One region of the Staphylococcus durrellii genome, then DNA from elsewhere that is predicted to be linked to it. Evidence: predicted binding sites of a transcription regulator. Region 1 holds the regulator's gene; the other holds the start of a gene.
The links. Region 1 encodes LexA, which represses DNA repair genes until DNA is damaged. Its sites were predicted from a motif close to CGAACATATGTTCG; they were not measured.
Positions count from the first base shown of each region.

Region 2: a site for LexA is predicted at 1,801-1,814, ahead of ISP02_RS04135 (YolD-like family protein). Genes of this name have one in related genera too.

Region 1 is NZ_JADIIO010000001.1:1,449,257-1,456,984, reverse strand. It holds gene guaC (GMP reductase) at 1-890, shown strand, start outside; gene ISP02_RS07080 (CAP domain-containing protein) at 901-1,923, shown strand; gene lexA (transcriptional repressor LexA) at 2,130-2,753, opposite strand; gene sosA (DNA damage-induced cell division inhibitor SosA) at 2,895-3,140, shown strand; gene ISP02_RS07065 (DUF896 domain-containing protein) at 3,243-3,509, shown strand; gene tkt (transketolase) at 3,588-5,576, shown strand; gene ISP02_RS07055 (YneF family protein) at 5,795-6,034, shown strand; gene ISP02_RS07050 (hypothetical protein) at 6,174-6,851, shown strand; gene ISP02_RS07045 (hypothetical protein) at 7,066-7,239, shown strand; gene ISP02_RS07040 (CcdC family protein) at 7,434-7,728, shown strand, end outside.
Region 2 is NZ_JADIIO010000001.1:873,017-880,744, forward strand. It holds gene ISP02_RS04125 (C45 family autoproteolytic acyltransferase/hydolase) at 1-535, opposite strand, end outside; gene ISP02_RS04130 (hypothetical protein) at 1,022-1,192, shown strand; gene ISP02_RS04135 (YolD-like family protein) at 1,373-1,777, opposite strand; gene ISP02_RS13255 (ArsB/NhaD family transporter) at 2,058-2,138, opposite strand; gene pglS (6-phosphogluconolactonase) at 2,729-3,763, shown strand; gene ISP02_RS04150 (aldehyde dehydrogenase) at 3,864-5,243, opposite strand; gene ISP02_RS04155 (manganese-dependent inorganic pyrophosphatase) at 5,350-6,276, opposite strand; gene ISP02_RS04160 (cysteine hydrolase family protein) at 6,324-6,884, opposite strand; gene ISP02_RS04165 (glycosyl hydrolase family 28-related protein) at 7,026-7,728, shown strand, end outside.

The DNA of each region.
Region 1 (7,728 bases):
TTGGGCCTAAATCATTCAAATTACCAGTTGTTCCAGCTAATATGCAAACAGTAATGAATGAATCTTTAGCAGAATGGTTCGCTCAAAATGATTATTTCTATATTATGCATCGTTTTGATGAGGAAGCTCGAATTCCTTTCATAAGTAAAATGCAAGATCAAGGTTTATTTGCCTCTATCTCTGTCGGGGTTAAAGAACGTGAATTTGGTTTTGTAGAACAACTTAAAGCAGAAAATGTAATTCCTGAATATATAACAATTGATATAGCACATGGTCACTCTGACTCAGTAATTAATATGATTAAACATATTAAAAAACATATACCAGATACATTTATTATCGCAGGTAATGTTGGTACACCAGAAGGGGTTCGTGAGTTAGAAAATGCAGGTGCAGATGCTACTAAAGTTGGTATTGGTCCAGGACGTGTTTGTATAACTAAAATTAAGACAGGTTTCGGTACTGGTGGCTGGCAATTATCAGCACTAAATCATTGTAGTAAAGCGGCTCGTAAACCAATTATTGCTGATGGTGGTATAAGAACACATGGTGATATTGCGAAATCTATTCGTTTTGGGGCATCTATGGTTATGGTTGGATCATTATTTGCTGCTCACGAAGAATCGCCTGGTGAAACAGTTGAATTAGAAGGTAAGCTATACAAAGAATATTTTGGTAGTGCTTCTGAATTCCAAAAAGGTGAACACAAAAACGTCGAAGGTAAAAAAATGTTTGTAGAACATAAAGGGTCTTTAAAAGATACTTTAGTAGAAATGCAACAAGATTTACAAAGTTCAATTTCATATGCAGGTGGTAATGATTTAACTTCATTAAGAAAAGTAGATTATGTAATTGTACGTAACTCTATTTTTAACGGTGATAGAGACTAACTTATAGTAGGTGTTTAACATCCGAAAACTATTATTTTATATTATTATATTTCTAGGGTTAATAATTGTTTTACCTATTAAAGAACCTGATTTTATGATGCATGTCCAACAACAAGCTAGAACTAAAGTAGATGCTTGGACGAACAATGATAATATCGCAAATAAAGAGTTGAAGATACCTAGTAAACAAGAATTTGCATTGAATAATGTTCAAATGAATATGACTAAAGCTCAGGTTGAAAATAAATTAGGCAAAGCACAAAGGATAACAACGAATGAATATGGTACAAAATGGTATAGTTACTATACGAAAGATTATCAAGATTTTATAATGGTCAGTTATATTGATAGTAAAGTTAATGGCTTATATACTAACCAAAACGTAATTTCTTCACAATCGAAAATAAAATATGGCACGCCTAAGGAATTAGTGCGTCAACGTTTAGGTAAGCCAATAACTGAAAAACGTAAAGATAACGTGCGTTATGAAATTGATAATAAAGAATACGATACTTTCCATAAACATAATATATATACAACTGCATTTTATGATAAACACAGTAAAAATAATCTAACATCAATCTTATTGGTAAGTAATCAAATGGAAAATCGCTTGCGTGGACAATACGGACCACCTTCAGATGAATTGAAAAAAAGCTTTGAATTGCAAAATTTTGATCTTGTTAATGCTGAACGAGTTCAACACAATCTATCAACGCTATCTTATAGTGATGAAGCATCTAATACAGCACGTAAGCATAGTGACGATATGGCGCAACATCATTATTTTGACCATACAGATTTAAAAGGTAATTCGCCATTTGATAGACTTAAGGCAGATAATATTAATTTTAATGCTGCTGGTGAAAATTTAGCTTATGGGCAAGTTGATAGCATATATGCTCATGAAGGCTTAATGAACTCTCTAGGCCATAGAAAAAACATTTTACGTACAAGTTATCACAAACTTGGAGTAGGTGTATCATTTAATTCGAATAAACAACCTTACTGGACTGAAAATTACACAAATTAATGTTTAACAAAATGTTTTCAGGGTATCTTTAGTGTGTAAGGATGAGATATTTATGAAGGCTAAAAAACAAAAGAAAAAAGCCGATATATTAGAAAAAATTAAAGACGTTTTAGAGAAAAAATAAGCGATTGAGTCTTAGACTCAATCGCTTATTTTTATTGTATTAACCACAAGTCGTTTAATTTTATGAGAGTGTCTAGTGTAAATTACATTTCTCTAAAAAGACCGACAACTTTACCAAGAACTGTCACTTGCTCTAAATATATAGGTTCCATTGTGCTATTTTCAGGTTGAAGTCTATAACGTGTTTTTTCTTTATAAAATCTTTTTACTGTAGCTTCATTTTCTTCTGTCATAGCTACAATAATATCTCCGTTCTCAGCAATAGTTTGGCTCCTAACGATTACTTTATCCCCATCTAAAATTCCAGCTTCAATCATACTATCCCCAACAACATTTAATATGAAAATATCGCTGTTATGAGTAGAAGTGAAATGTTCCGGTAATGGAAAGTATTCTTCGACATTTTCAACAGCAGTAATAGGTATACCAGCTGTAACTTTACCAATTACTGGGACGTGAATTGTTTCTTCATTATTTACAGGTTCACTTAATAGTTCAGAAACAATTTCTATGGCGCGTGGTTTTGTAGGGTCACGACGAATGTAACCTTTTTCTTCTAGTCTAGATAAATGACCGTGAACCGTAGAACTAGATGCTAAACCAACAGCTTCTCCTATTTCACGAACACTTGGTGGATATCCTTTAGATTGAACGATTTGCTTAATATAATCGAAAATTTCTGTTTGACGTTTAGTTAATTCTCTCATAATAGGCACTCCCTAAATTAATTTGTCTCAATTATAGCATGAGTTATATTTGTTTACAAACGTTTGTTCGTTTTTGCATTGACATAGAACGCGTGTTCTGATAAATTAGTAATACAAACAAACGTTCTGGGAGTGAATATAATGACTAAACAATATATAAAACAATACAAAACTTATTTAATCGTCCTTTTAGCTACTATGGTACTATGTGTGATTTTTTTAATATCTGCAGATTTTGATACTAAATCAGAACAAACGTACGAAATGACGGACCATCAGATTACAAATCTTTCAAAGGGAACAATGGCAAACACCATGAAATCTAATGAGAATTCCAATGAAAATGACGAACATACACCGAACCAAACATTTGCGATTATTCGGTAGTAATACTGTATCAATAGATATGTTGAAGTGAGCGAAAACATTTAGTTTCGCTCACTTTTTTGATACTATTTGTATTGAGTAAATAACCATGGAGGTATTGCTATGAGTAGTAATGAAGTTAATATTGATAGAATTAATGAATTAGCTAAAAAGAAAAAAGAATCAGGTTTAACTGAAACTGAGGCAAAAGAACAGTCTAAGCTTAGAGAAGCCTATTTACAGTCATTTAGAAAAGGTTTCAAACAGCAAATTGAAAATACAAGAGTTATTGACCCTGAAGGTAATGATGTAACACCTGATAAAGTTAAAAAGATATTAGATGAAAAAGATAACGAAGATAAAAATGAGCAAGATAATAACAAAAACTAATCTTATTTTTTTAAATTAATAGATAAATAAGTTATAATAGTAGTTGTGTTATGCTACTTAAGAAAGGAAGTTGTTTAGATGTTTAATAAAAAAGACCAATTAGCTGTTGATACTATTAGAGCTTTGAGTATCGATGCTGTTGAACAAGCAAACTCAGGGCATCCAGGTTTACCTATGGGTGCGGCACCAATGGCGTATACTTTATGGACTCGCCACTTGAATTTTAATCCCCAATCAAAAGATTACTTTAACAGAGACCGTTTTGTTTTATCTGCGGGACATGGTTCTGCTTTACTTTACAGTTTATTACATGTTTCAGGAAGCTTAGAACTTGAAGAATTAAAACAATTTAGACAGTGGGGTTCTAAAACACCAGGTCACCCTGAATTTAGACACACTGATGGCGTTGAAGTAACTACAGGTCCACTTGGGCAAGGTTTAGCAATGTCAGTTGGTTTAGCTTTAGCTGAAAAACATTTAGCAGGTAAATTCAATAAAGAAGATGCTAAAGTTGTAGACCATTACACTTATGTAATTGCATCTGATGGTGACTTAATGGAAGGAATTTCACATGAAGCAGCTTCATTCGCTGGTCACAATAAATTAGATAAATTAATCGTATTATATGATTCTAATGATATTTCACTAGATGGTGATTTAAATAAAGCTTTTTCTGAAGACGTTAAAAAACGCTTTGAATCATATGGATGGCATCATATTTTAGTTAAAGATGGCAATGATTTAAATGCTATTGACAAAGCAATTGAAAAAGCTAAAACTCAAGATGCTCCAACTATGATTGAAGTCAAAACTGTTATTGGTTTTGGTGCTCCGAATAAAGCAGGCACTCATGGCGTACATGGCGCACCTTTAGGTGAAGATGAAAGAAAGCTTGCACTTGAAAATTACGGTCTAGATCCAGAACAACGTTTCAACGTGCCAGATGAGGTTTATGAAATCTTCTCAGAAAATATGTTGAAGCGTGCTAATGAAAATGAAGAAGCATGGAATAAATTAGTTGAAGAATATGTTTCTAAATATCCTGAATTAGGTTCAGATTTTAAATTAGCTATTAGTGGTAAATTACCAGAAAATTATCAAGATGCTTTACCTGAATTTGAAGCAGGACACAGTGGTGCTTCTCGTGCTGATTCAGGAGAAGTTATTCAAGCAATCAGCAAAACTGTTCCTTCGTTCTTTGGCGGTTCAGCCGATTTAGCTGGTTCAAACAAATCAAATGTTAAAGATTCTAATGACTTTAATGCTACTACTCCAGAAGGTAAAAACATTTGGTTCGGTGTTCGTGAATTTGCAATGGGTGCTGCTGTTAATGGTATGGCTGCTCACGGTGGTTTACATCCATACGGTGCAACATTCTTTGTATTTAGCGACTACCTAAAACCAGCATTAAGATTATCAGCAATCATGGGACTTAACTCTACATTTATCTTTACACATGATTCAATAGCTGTTGGTGAAGATGGTCCTACACATGAACCAGTTGAGCAATTAGCTGGATTACGTGCTATTCCTAATATGAATGTTATTCGTCCTGCTGATGGTAATGAAACTCGTGTTGCTTGGGAAGTAGCGTTAGAATCAGAAAACACACCAACTTCATTAGTATTGACTCGTCAAAACTTAACAGCTTTAGACTTACCTAAAGAAGTAGTTGAAGAAGGCGTACGTAAAGGTGCTTACGTTGTATATGAATCTGAAAAAGATGCAGAATTCTTATTATTAGCTACTGGTTCAGAAGTCAATTTAGCAGTTGATGCTGCTAAAGATTTAGATGCTCAAGGTAAAGGTGTGCGTGTTGTATCTATGCCTAACTGGAACGCATTTGATCAACAATCAGATGAATATAAAGAATCAGTAATCCCATCATCAATTACTAAACGTGTAGCTATCGAAATGGCTTCATCACTAGGTTGGCATAAATATGTAGGTACTGAAGGTAAAGTAATCGGTATCGATACATTTGGCGCTAGTGCTCCTGGTGACTTAGTAGTTGAAAAATATGGTTTCACTAAAGAAAACGTATTAAATCAAATTCAAACATTTTAATTAATCTCTTATAATTAAAATTATTAAAGACATAAGAGCATGGCTCTTATGTCTTTTTTCTTTAATAGTAAAATGTTAATACTTAAACCAATGTATGTTTACAAATCTAAATTAAAATTGATATAATACTTAAGGTTAAATATATTTAAGGCGAAACTTCCTTGAAATAAAATATATATTTTAGTAAAATGCATTAGGATAGGAAAGTGGGTGAAACAATGGCAATTTGGTTAGCAGTTATTTTAATCGTAATAGCACTAATCATAGGTTTAGTAGGTGGCTTCTTCCTTGCAAGAAAGTATATGATGGATTACTTTAAAAAGAACCCACCAATTAATGAAGAAATGTTACGTATGATGATGATGCAAATGGGTCAAAAACCATCTCAAAAGAAAATTAATCAAATGATGACAATGATGAATAAAAATATGGACAGTAATATGAAAAAATCTAAATAATATGTCATTTATAGACTGGTACATCCTCATAGGAGTGATTGCCAGTCTTTTTGTATTGAATGATATATACGAGAATTTAAGGCAAATAAATGTTAAAGTAAATAGACATATCACTAAAATGTAGTGGGAGGCATAGGAAATGAAATTAAATAAAATAATCATTTATACAGATAAATTAGCAGAAATTCAAACTTTTTATGTTAATCATTTAGGTTTACCATTAAACCAAGACGAAGAAGATTTTTTCTCGATATTAGTTGGTTATAGTGAATTAATATTCAAATATAGTGAGACGATTACAAATCCTTATTATCATTTTGCATTTGATATCCCCCCGCAAATGTTTAGTGAAGTTAAAGACTGGCTACAACAACGTGTTGAATTATTGACAGAGAAAGGGCAAGACGAAATCTATTTTAGTGGTTTTGATGCTAAGTCAGTGTATTTTTATGATTCCGCACACAATATAGTTGAATTTATGGCGAGAAATGAATATCGAAATAAAACTCAAGCTAATCATTTTACTATAGATGAAATAATAGGTATTAGTGAAATAGGGTTAGTCATTGATGACCTAGAACAATCAATGGAAACTTTAAAAAAATATAATTATAGTAATATATCAAATTATATCGACGAGGATAGTTTAAATTTTATTTTCAAAGATAATGACTCTACATATTTATTACTAACAAAAGCTGAAAGACGATGGTTATTTTCAGATAAATTAGCGAAGGTTTTACCTATTACAGTAGAAACAGATAGTGAGCAAATTGAAGTTGTTAATGGAGAATTAATTATTAATAAATTAAAATAGCATACTTATAATAATTGGTTTTGTAACATTTAAATATTGAAAAAGTAACGCCAATTTTCCAAATTTAATAAAAAATTTAAATTTCTTGGATCTATAGTCACTGCAAGACCCAAGCTGTTTTAATGATTATCAAATCGTTTGATTTTTCAGAAAATTATTTGAATGCTTTTTCGATATGTTATATAATCAAGAACATAGAGGAGGCTAATAATTTATGAAAGATGCTTTTGATATGGAAGACAAGGAAGTTTTGGATCGATTATCTTGTGCTCACATCAATTTTAGTAATGATGTTGAGTTTAAAGAATATAATAAAGCTATCCAAACTCATGACATGAATTATCTTAGACAAACACTTAATAACATGAATTCAACAGCTACAATGTAAAAGTTTAGAAATATAAAAATAAGCCTTGTGAAAGGCTTATTTTTTATGTGCTTGAAAGGTTTAATATTATGACATTTTTATGTATATTACTTTATAAAGGCTAATCTGAATTATAATTACTGGTCATTTATATATATAGTGTTATAATATCGTTTGTGAATATAAGCTGTAGACTATTAAAGAAGGTGTAATTGTTGGCGTATTTAGTGTTTTCGATTTTATTCGCCTTTCTGATGGGCGTCGTTGTAATTATCGTAAGAATGAAAGCTCAAAACTTTCCTGTTAATGAAAAGAAAATAATTTTACCACCATTTTTTATGGCTACGGGTGCATTAATGTATGTAGTACCTTACTTTAGATTATCAGGCATGGAAATGCTTGAATGTCTTATATTAGGTTTACTATTTTCAACAGTATTAATATGGACTTCTAGATTTGAAGTTAAAGGTAGCGAAATATTTATGAAACGTTCAAAAGCCTTTCCGGTAA
Region 2 (7,728 bases), 580 kb from region 1:
CTAAGCGTCCTATCATATAGCATACGAAACCATCACCAGGGTGTTTACGATGCATAAAATTATATGCCATAACTAATCCTGACTCGTTCATGCCATCCATGCGACCGGTTACGCGTGAAGTAGGCCCTAATTGTGCTAGCCCTCCATCATTCGGTTTAAATAATAGATAGCGCGCATCATACGTTGCTGGATGGTAATCGTAATTGCGAACCATGTAATCATTACCTAAAAAGACGGTACAGCCACTGTTTTTTAATGGCGTAAAACGGTAATGTGCAAAGTTTAATATCATTTGGTTCGTTGGCAAATTTAATACTTCTTGCATTCCAATAATTTCTTCCCAAATATGAGGGGCATAATGTTGAAAAATCTCGTATGTTTCTTTTATATGGATATCAAACCGAGGCATACGTTTACGCCATTCCTTTTCTCTGTTCTTCAAAAGAGGGGTTTGTTGCATCCATTGTGCAGTTTTGACGCCTAAGTCAAAATGAGAACCCCTGTGGGTCATTATATCTGATTTTACATTTTGCATAATTGATAACGCTCCTAATGTCACTTTATATAACAATATTGTAACTTTAATGTAATTTTATATTAATTGCTATTATTAATAGTTGTGTATATGATGATTATAACATCGATGATAAATTAATTATTAACTCTATGAGGTGATATTATGAGTAATTATTATGAACAATTTAAATCAGCAGTCGCAGCATGGTGGAACAACTAAAACTTACTAATATTAAACGGCTACTAGTATAGTAGTCGTTTTTATTGTTCTTCAAATCTTTAATAATATCACTCACATTTAAATTATGATATTATATAAATGTTAAATAAAGTATTCAATCTTATATCTTTAACAGAAGTATATTATTAATAGTGTAAGCATATCATATAATATTATGTTTTTTATTAGAATATATTTCCCAATAATAGGTATACTTTTATTGATGCTTTTAAGTATGCTATCATTAAAGATAGTGATGTTAATAAATTATTGAGGTGAATCAGAATGTTGAATTTTATTAAAGGTTTAATTAAATTTGTACTTGGTACAATCTTAACTGTATCACTTTTAGCTGGTGTTGGTGCAGTGGTATTTGCTTATATTTTCAAAAAAGACTTTGAAGACATCGAAAGCAAAACAAAAGAAATCGTATCAGATATTGAAGCTAATAATTAATTATAAAAATAGAACACGTTACGTGTTCTATTTTTTTGTATAAGTCTTCGATAATCTTAATGTCTATCATTATAATCATTAAGGCAATTGCGTATACACTAAGCCAATTCTCTACTCTATTCCTCCTACATGGCTATTTAAAATCATATGAGTTTGATTAAGTTTAATATTGATTAATATTTATAATTGTTGAATTTTTGTAATGTCTAATAAAGAAATTTTAATGTTTTCACCGTCATCATGTTTTATCCCAGTAAGATACATATTTATCATATCGATATGATTCACCGTTAACGATAATGATTTAAGCCATCCTTCTTGATAATATTCAAGCTGAACAGGTCGATCGTTATGCAAAGACTGATTCAAATGTATATTTAACTCATTTAATTGATCGTCCGATAGAATGGGACGGTCTATTTTATTTTGATCAATTATATAGTTTTGAATCGTTTCAAATTGTTCTGGCAATGTGGCAAAGGGTGCCCATTTAACCATTCCTCTGCCCATAGGGATATCTTTAGACAGATATTCTCTTGGGATTTTTCTATAATCGCTTTCTAGTTTATATTGATCTGGAATCATCGAAATCACCTCAACACAATAATAGAACATATGTTCTGTTAAATGCAAGTGATTTTTTACATGAATATAAAAAAGAAATACATATTTCTATATAATCAGTCATTGCCAAAAACAGACCAAAACATCTTGATATGTCTTGGTCTGTGTGTAGTCTGTTCGAAAAGCATGAATGTAAAGTATCGGCTTAATAAAGTGATAAATAATATTAGTAGCGTAATTACAATAACTGTTTTAAAGTAAGACAACTGTGATATTTTAATGAATTTTTAGTTAGTACATGTCAACCACAGTAAATAGCTAATGAGCCGATAGGTGTTATTTTAGGACTTAAATATGAACCAATTACACTATTATAAATCATGCCTTATTTGAGTATTTTCAGAAACGTCGGTTTGATTAATTGTTAGCGAATCGATTAATACAGTGTGTAAGTTATTTATCACTGATGATAAAAACGCTAGACATGAAACTAGTACCGATAACGTGTACAAGTAAATTATGGCTAGCAGCAAATGTAAGTATATTACCCAGTAGGTGATTAATACCTAAAATTTCTAAATTAAAGAAGAAAAGGCATACTTCAATGGAAAAAAATACGGTACTTCTTTTAGTACTTTTTAGTATGTACTAGGCGGTGTTTAGCGCGCTAACAATACGAATACAATTGCTATAAATATTGCAATAAAGTCACTAGCAATGATAAATAGGTAATATTACTTTTTTATTTAAGTCCAAAGTATGTGCGATAGCTAAAACAATTGGCGTCAAAATAAGTGCATCATCAGCATTAACAAAATTGAACTTACACAGCTTAACATCGGATATTTACTATAAACAGATAAAACATAGTGTTGCATCATAAATGATAGACGATAAACATAAAATTTAATTAATTGTTATTCTCAGCTAACTTTAATAAAATGAAGTTATATCAATATTGGAGGGGTTTTCATGACAACAATAGGTTATATTGGTTCATATACTAAAAAAGAAGGGAAAGGCATTTATCGTTTTGAGCTAGATGAAGCAAAAGGTCAAATTACCACAGCAGAAACTGGCTATGAAATTGAAGCATCTACATACTTAGTACAATATAACTCATATTTATATGCCATTACACGTGAAGGAGACGATTGTGGTGTAGCAAGCTTTGAAATAGGCGATAAAGGTAAATTAACTTTGATTAATAAATGTCTTGAATCTACTGCTGGTACAGGCTGTTATGTGTCAGTTTCTCCAGATGGGCAATTTTTATTTGAATCTGTTTACGGTGCAGGATTAGCTCGAATATATGAATTAGATACAACTTCAGGAAAAGTAGTCAAATTGATTCAAGAATTACAGCATACTTATCCTGTAGGTCCTAATGAAAGACAAGAGCATCCTCATATACACTTATTAGACACAACACCTGATAATTATGTAGTTGCTATGGACTTAGGATCTGATAGAGTAGTTACTTATCAATATGGACAACAAGGATTAACTGAATATGCAGTGACTCAGTTTGAACCTGGTGACGGACCGCGTCATATTACATTTAATGGTAATAATAAATACGCTTATATCGTTCATGAATTATCCAATATCGTAAGTGTCGTAAGTTATCATGATGGAAAATTTAAAGAAGTAGAAAGACACAGCACTATACCAGACGACTTTACAGGAGATACTAAATTAGCTGGAGTTAGACTTTCTCAAGATCAACAGTTTTTATATATAAGTAATAGGGGTCACGACAGTATAGCAATTTTTAAAGTAGCTAATGATGGTTCGTCTCTAGAATTAATTAACATTACGCATAGTGGTGGGGAATTCCCACGTGACTTTAATATATCTAACTCAGATGATTATTTAGTTTGTGCACATCAAGAAGGTGACTATGCATTAACATTATTCACTAGAGATAAAAATACAGGCGAATTAACTCAAATTGATAATCATGCAGAAGCAGCAGAAGGGGTATGTGTTAAATTTTTACAATAAAGTTAGTAAAATGAATAATTTCAAGAAGGAAATAGGTCATCCTTGAAACATAAAAATAGCAGCTCTACATGAGCTGCTATTTTTATGTTTTGTTTCAATGTTATTTATTAAAGAATGTTTTAATATATTTAAATTTACCTTTGTAAGGTGGGAAGATAATGCTAGATTCTAAACGCGTTGTTTTGAAAATATAAGATTTTGCATGACTAAAAGTATCAAAACTATATTTACCATGATAATGGCCGATACCTGAGTTTCCCACGCCTCCAAACGGTAAGTTGGGATTTGCAATGTGCATTAATGTGTCATTTATTGCACCGCCACCAAATGATAATTCATTTAATACGCGTTCAGTTGAATTTTCATCTTCGCTAAATAAATATAAGCTCAGAGGTTTTGGTTTAGATTGAATGAGTTCCAATGCCGCGTCAAAATCATCATAAGTAATTATCGGTAATAATGGTCCGAAAATTTCTTCTTGCATAATTTTAGAGTCAATAGCAACATTATCTATAATTGTTGGAGCAATATAGCGGTTATCTTTATTGGTATCACCACCGAAAACAATATTATGTTGTTGCTCATTTAATAATGTAGTAAGTCTTGTAAAATGACGTTCATTAACTATGCGACCAAAGTCTTTAGACTGTTGTATTTCTTTGCCATAAAATTCAGTGATAGTCGTTTTAAGTGCATTTATTAAGTCTTCCTTAATCGACCTTTTGACTAATAGATAGTCAGGTGCAATACATGTTTGACCAGCATTAGTGAATTTGCCAAAACATATGCGCTCACTTGCAACTTTAATATTTGCAGATTCATCTATAATAACAGGAGATTTGCCTCCTAGTTCTAGTGTTACAGGGGTTAAATTTAGGCTAGCAGCTTGATATACTGAACGACCAACTTCCTCACTTCCAGTAAAGAAAATGTAATCAAAAGGTAAGGTAGTAAGTAATTTTGTCGTTTCTGCTTCTCCTTCAATTACAGCTACATACTCAGGATCAAAAACTGCTTCAATTATTTTACGAATGACATTAGTAATGTTTGGCGTAAATTCAGACGGTTTGATAATAGCAGTATTACCAGCAGCAATTGCACCAATAAGTGGTTCTATTACGAGTTGTAGAGGATAATTGAAAGGTCCGATAATTAATACGGTACCATAAGGTTCATTCATAATGTAACTTTTTGCCGGAAACATAAATAGTGGAGTATTTACTTGCTTGCGCTTAGTCCAATTTTTAAGCTCCTTGCGTGCTAACTTAATATTTTTTAAAACGAAACCAATTTCAGTAGCGTATGCTTCAACTTTATTTTTACCTAAATCAGTATTAAAAGCTTCTAGTAACTCTGCTTCGAAATATTTAATACTTTTGCTTAATAGTTTTAATTGCTTTTTGCGAAACTTAATATCTTTAGTCGCATGCGTTTTAAAATATTGCTTACTTTGCTCAAAAGTTTGTTCGACCGAGTTCAAAATTATTCCTCCTGTATGAAAATAAGATAACACGTATAAATTTATAAAAACTGGGACATATCTATGCCCCAGTCATATTCAGAATTTATAAACAATATAAATATGATTAACTCAATACGTCTGTAATTTGTGGTACAACTTGTTTCTTTCTTGAAACTACACCAGGTAAAAAGGCAGTACCATTTTCAAGTGTAACATTAAATGCTTCGCCAACTTTATCTTTATCATCACCGATAACTAAAATTTTAGAGTTACTATTAATAATGTCTGTAACTAAAAGTACAAATAAGTCATAGTTTTCTTCATTATTTGCAGCTAACATAGCTTTCTCAAGTTCCTCATGTCTGTCGAATACTTCGTCGATATCAACAGTGTTAACTTGACCAATACGTGCAACATGATTGCCCATATTAAATGATTTGGCATCTAACGATAATAATTCTTCGGCACTTTTATCTACCGTAGAAGCTCCTGCTTTTAACATTTCTAAGCCATATGATTCTAAATCGATATTAGCAATAGATTTTAATGCTTCGGCAGCAGCTTTGTCTTCTTCAGTACATGTTGGAGATTTAAATAATAAACTATCAGAAATAATTGCAGAAATCATTAATCCAGCAATTTCAGGTTTAATATCAAAGCCACGTTCTTGATACATTTTGTATAAGATTGTTGCAGTACAACCCACTGGTTCTGCACGGTAATACAAAGGAGCAGCGGTTTCAAAGTTAGATATTCTATGGTGATCAATCACGTGCTGAATTGTAGCATTTGCAATAGTGTCAGCACTTTGCTGGAACTCATTATGGTCAACAAGAATAACATTTTGATCTGCTAAATCATCATTAAGTAGTTCAGGTGTTTCAACTTTAAAATAATCTAAAGCGTATTGTGTTTCTGGTCCAACTTCGCCTAAACGAAAAGCTTGTGCTTCATTGTTACCAGTTTGAGCTTCAAAATCTGACATAATGATAGCTGATGAAATTGCATCAGTATCTGGACTTTTGTGTCCGAAAATATAAGTTTTAGCCATAAATCAATTCTCCTTAAAAAAATTAGTTTCTATCATTTTAGCATGATTTAAGACTGATATTCTACATGAGCACCTAATGAATTTTTAAAATGTTCTAATGCCCAAGTGTGACCAGTTTGATTAAAGGATGCGACACCTTGTGATGAAATAAATAAATGATAGCCTAAATTATAGGCAGTTATAGCAGTATGTAATACACATATATCGGTGCAAACACCTACTATTTCAATACTGTCAATATTACGCTCACGCAACATTATATCTAATGGTGTGCCACAAAAAGAATCATAGCGTGTCTTATCTAGAAAGTGTACATAATCATTAAATTGAATCTTTTGATAGATGTCATTTACTTTGCCGTAAAGTTCACGACCAGGCGTATCAATAATATTGTGTGGGGGAAATAGTTTGCTTTCAGGATGCAGATGATTATCCTCAAAATGTAAATCCATCATAAAGAAAATAGGTTGTTGTTGATTATTATAATTATCAATTCTTGAAACTATATAAGGTTCTAATCTTTGTGCTGGTTGACCGCAAGTTAAATTACCATTGTCAGCTACAAAATCGTTTGAATAATCTACTACTATTAATGCCTTGTTTGCCATGATAATATTTACACCTCATTATTTAAAATTGTTTTACAATAATATAGTTAGTAGCATAACCCATATAGTAATAATAATCGAGTTTATTTCGGTTAAAATAGGAAATGTTAATTGGGTAGATAAAATAGGGAGGTGCTAGGTTTGGAAATTGACGCGCGTGAATTTGGCTTACAAGGGTGTAATGCTAAAAAAGACACAGCTGCTTTACAAAAAGCACTTAATTTTGCAAAAAAGCGTTTCGGTACAACAATTACAGTACCTGAAGGTGAATATTATATTAAGAAAGCTTTAGTTATTTATGCGGGAACTACTTTACAACTGCAAAAAGATACGGTTTTAAAGCGTCAAGGTAAAGATGCGATATTAAAAAACGGAAAAAGACCTCATCGTTATTATGGATATAATGGCAATAGTTATATAACGATAAAGGGAGGCATTTTAGATATGAATGGAAAAGCATGTCCATTTAATAATACGGCAATGTGTATTGGTCATGCACAAGAAATAACAATTAATGGCGTAACAGTTAAAGATGTTGTTGGTGGACATGCTTTAGACGCCTGTGGTGTTAATGGTTTACATATAAGTGATTGTCGTTTTGTCGGATTCAACGACTTAAAAGGAGATAGGAGCTTTTCTGAAGCGGTCCAATTAGATATACAAGTTAAGGGTGCTTTTCCCAAATTTGGTGCCACTGATGGAACTATAACCAAAAATGTTATTATTGAACAGTGTTATTTTGGTAATTCAGCTACTGATGATATGCAGCCATGGAATCGTGCGATCGGCTCACATGCAAGTCGTTATAATCAATATTATGAAAATGTACATATACGGTATAATG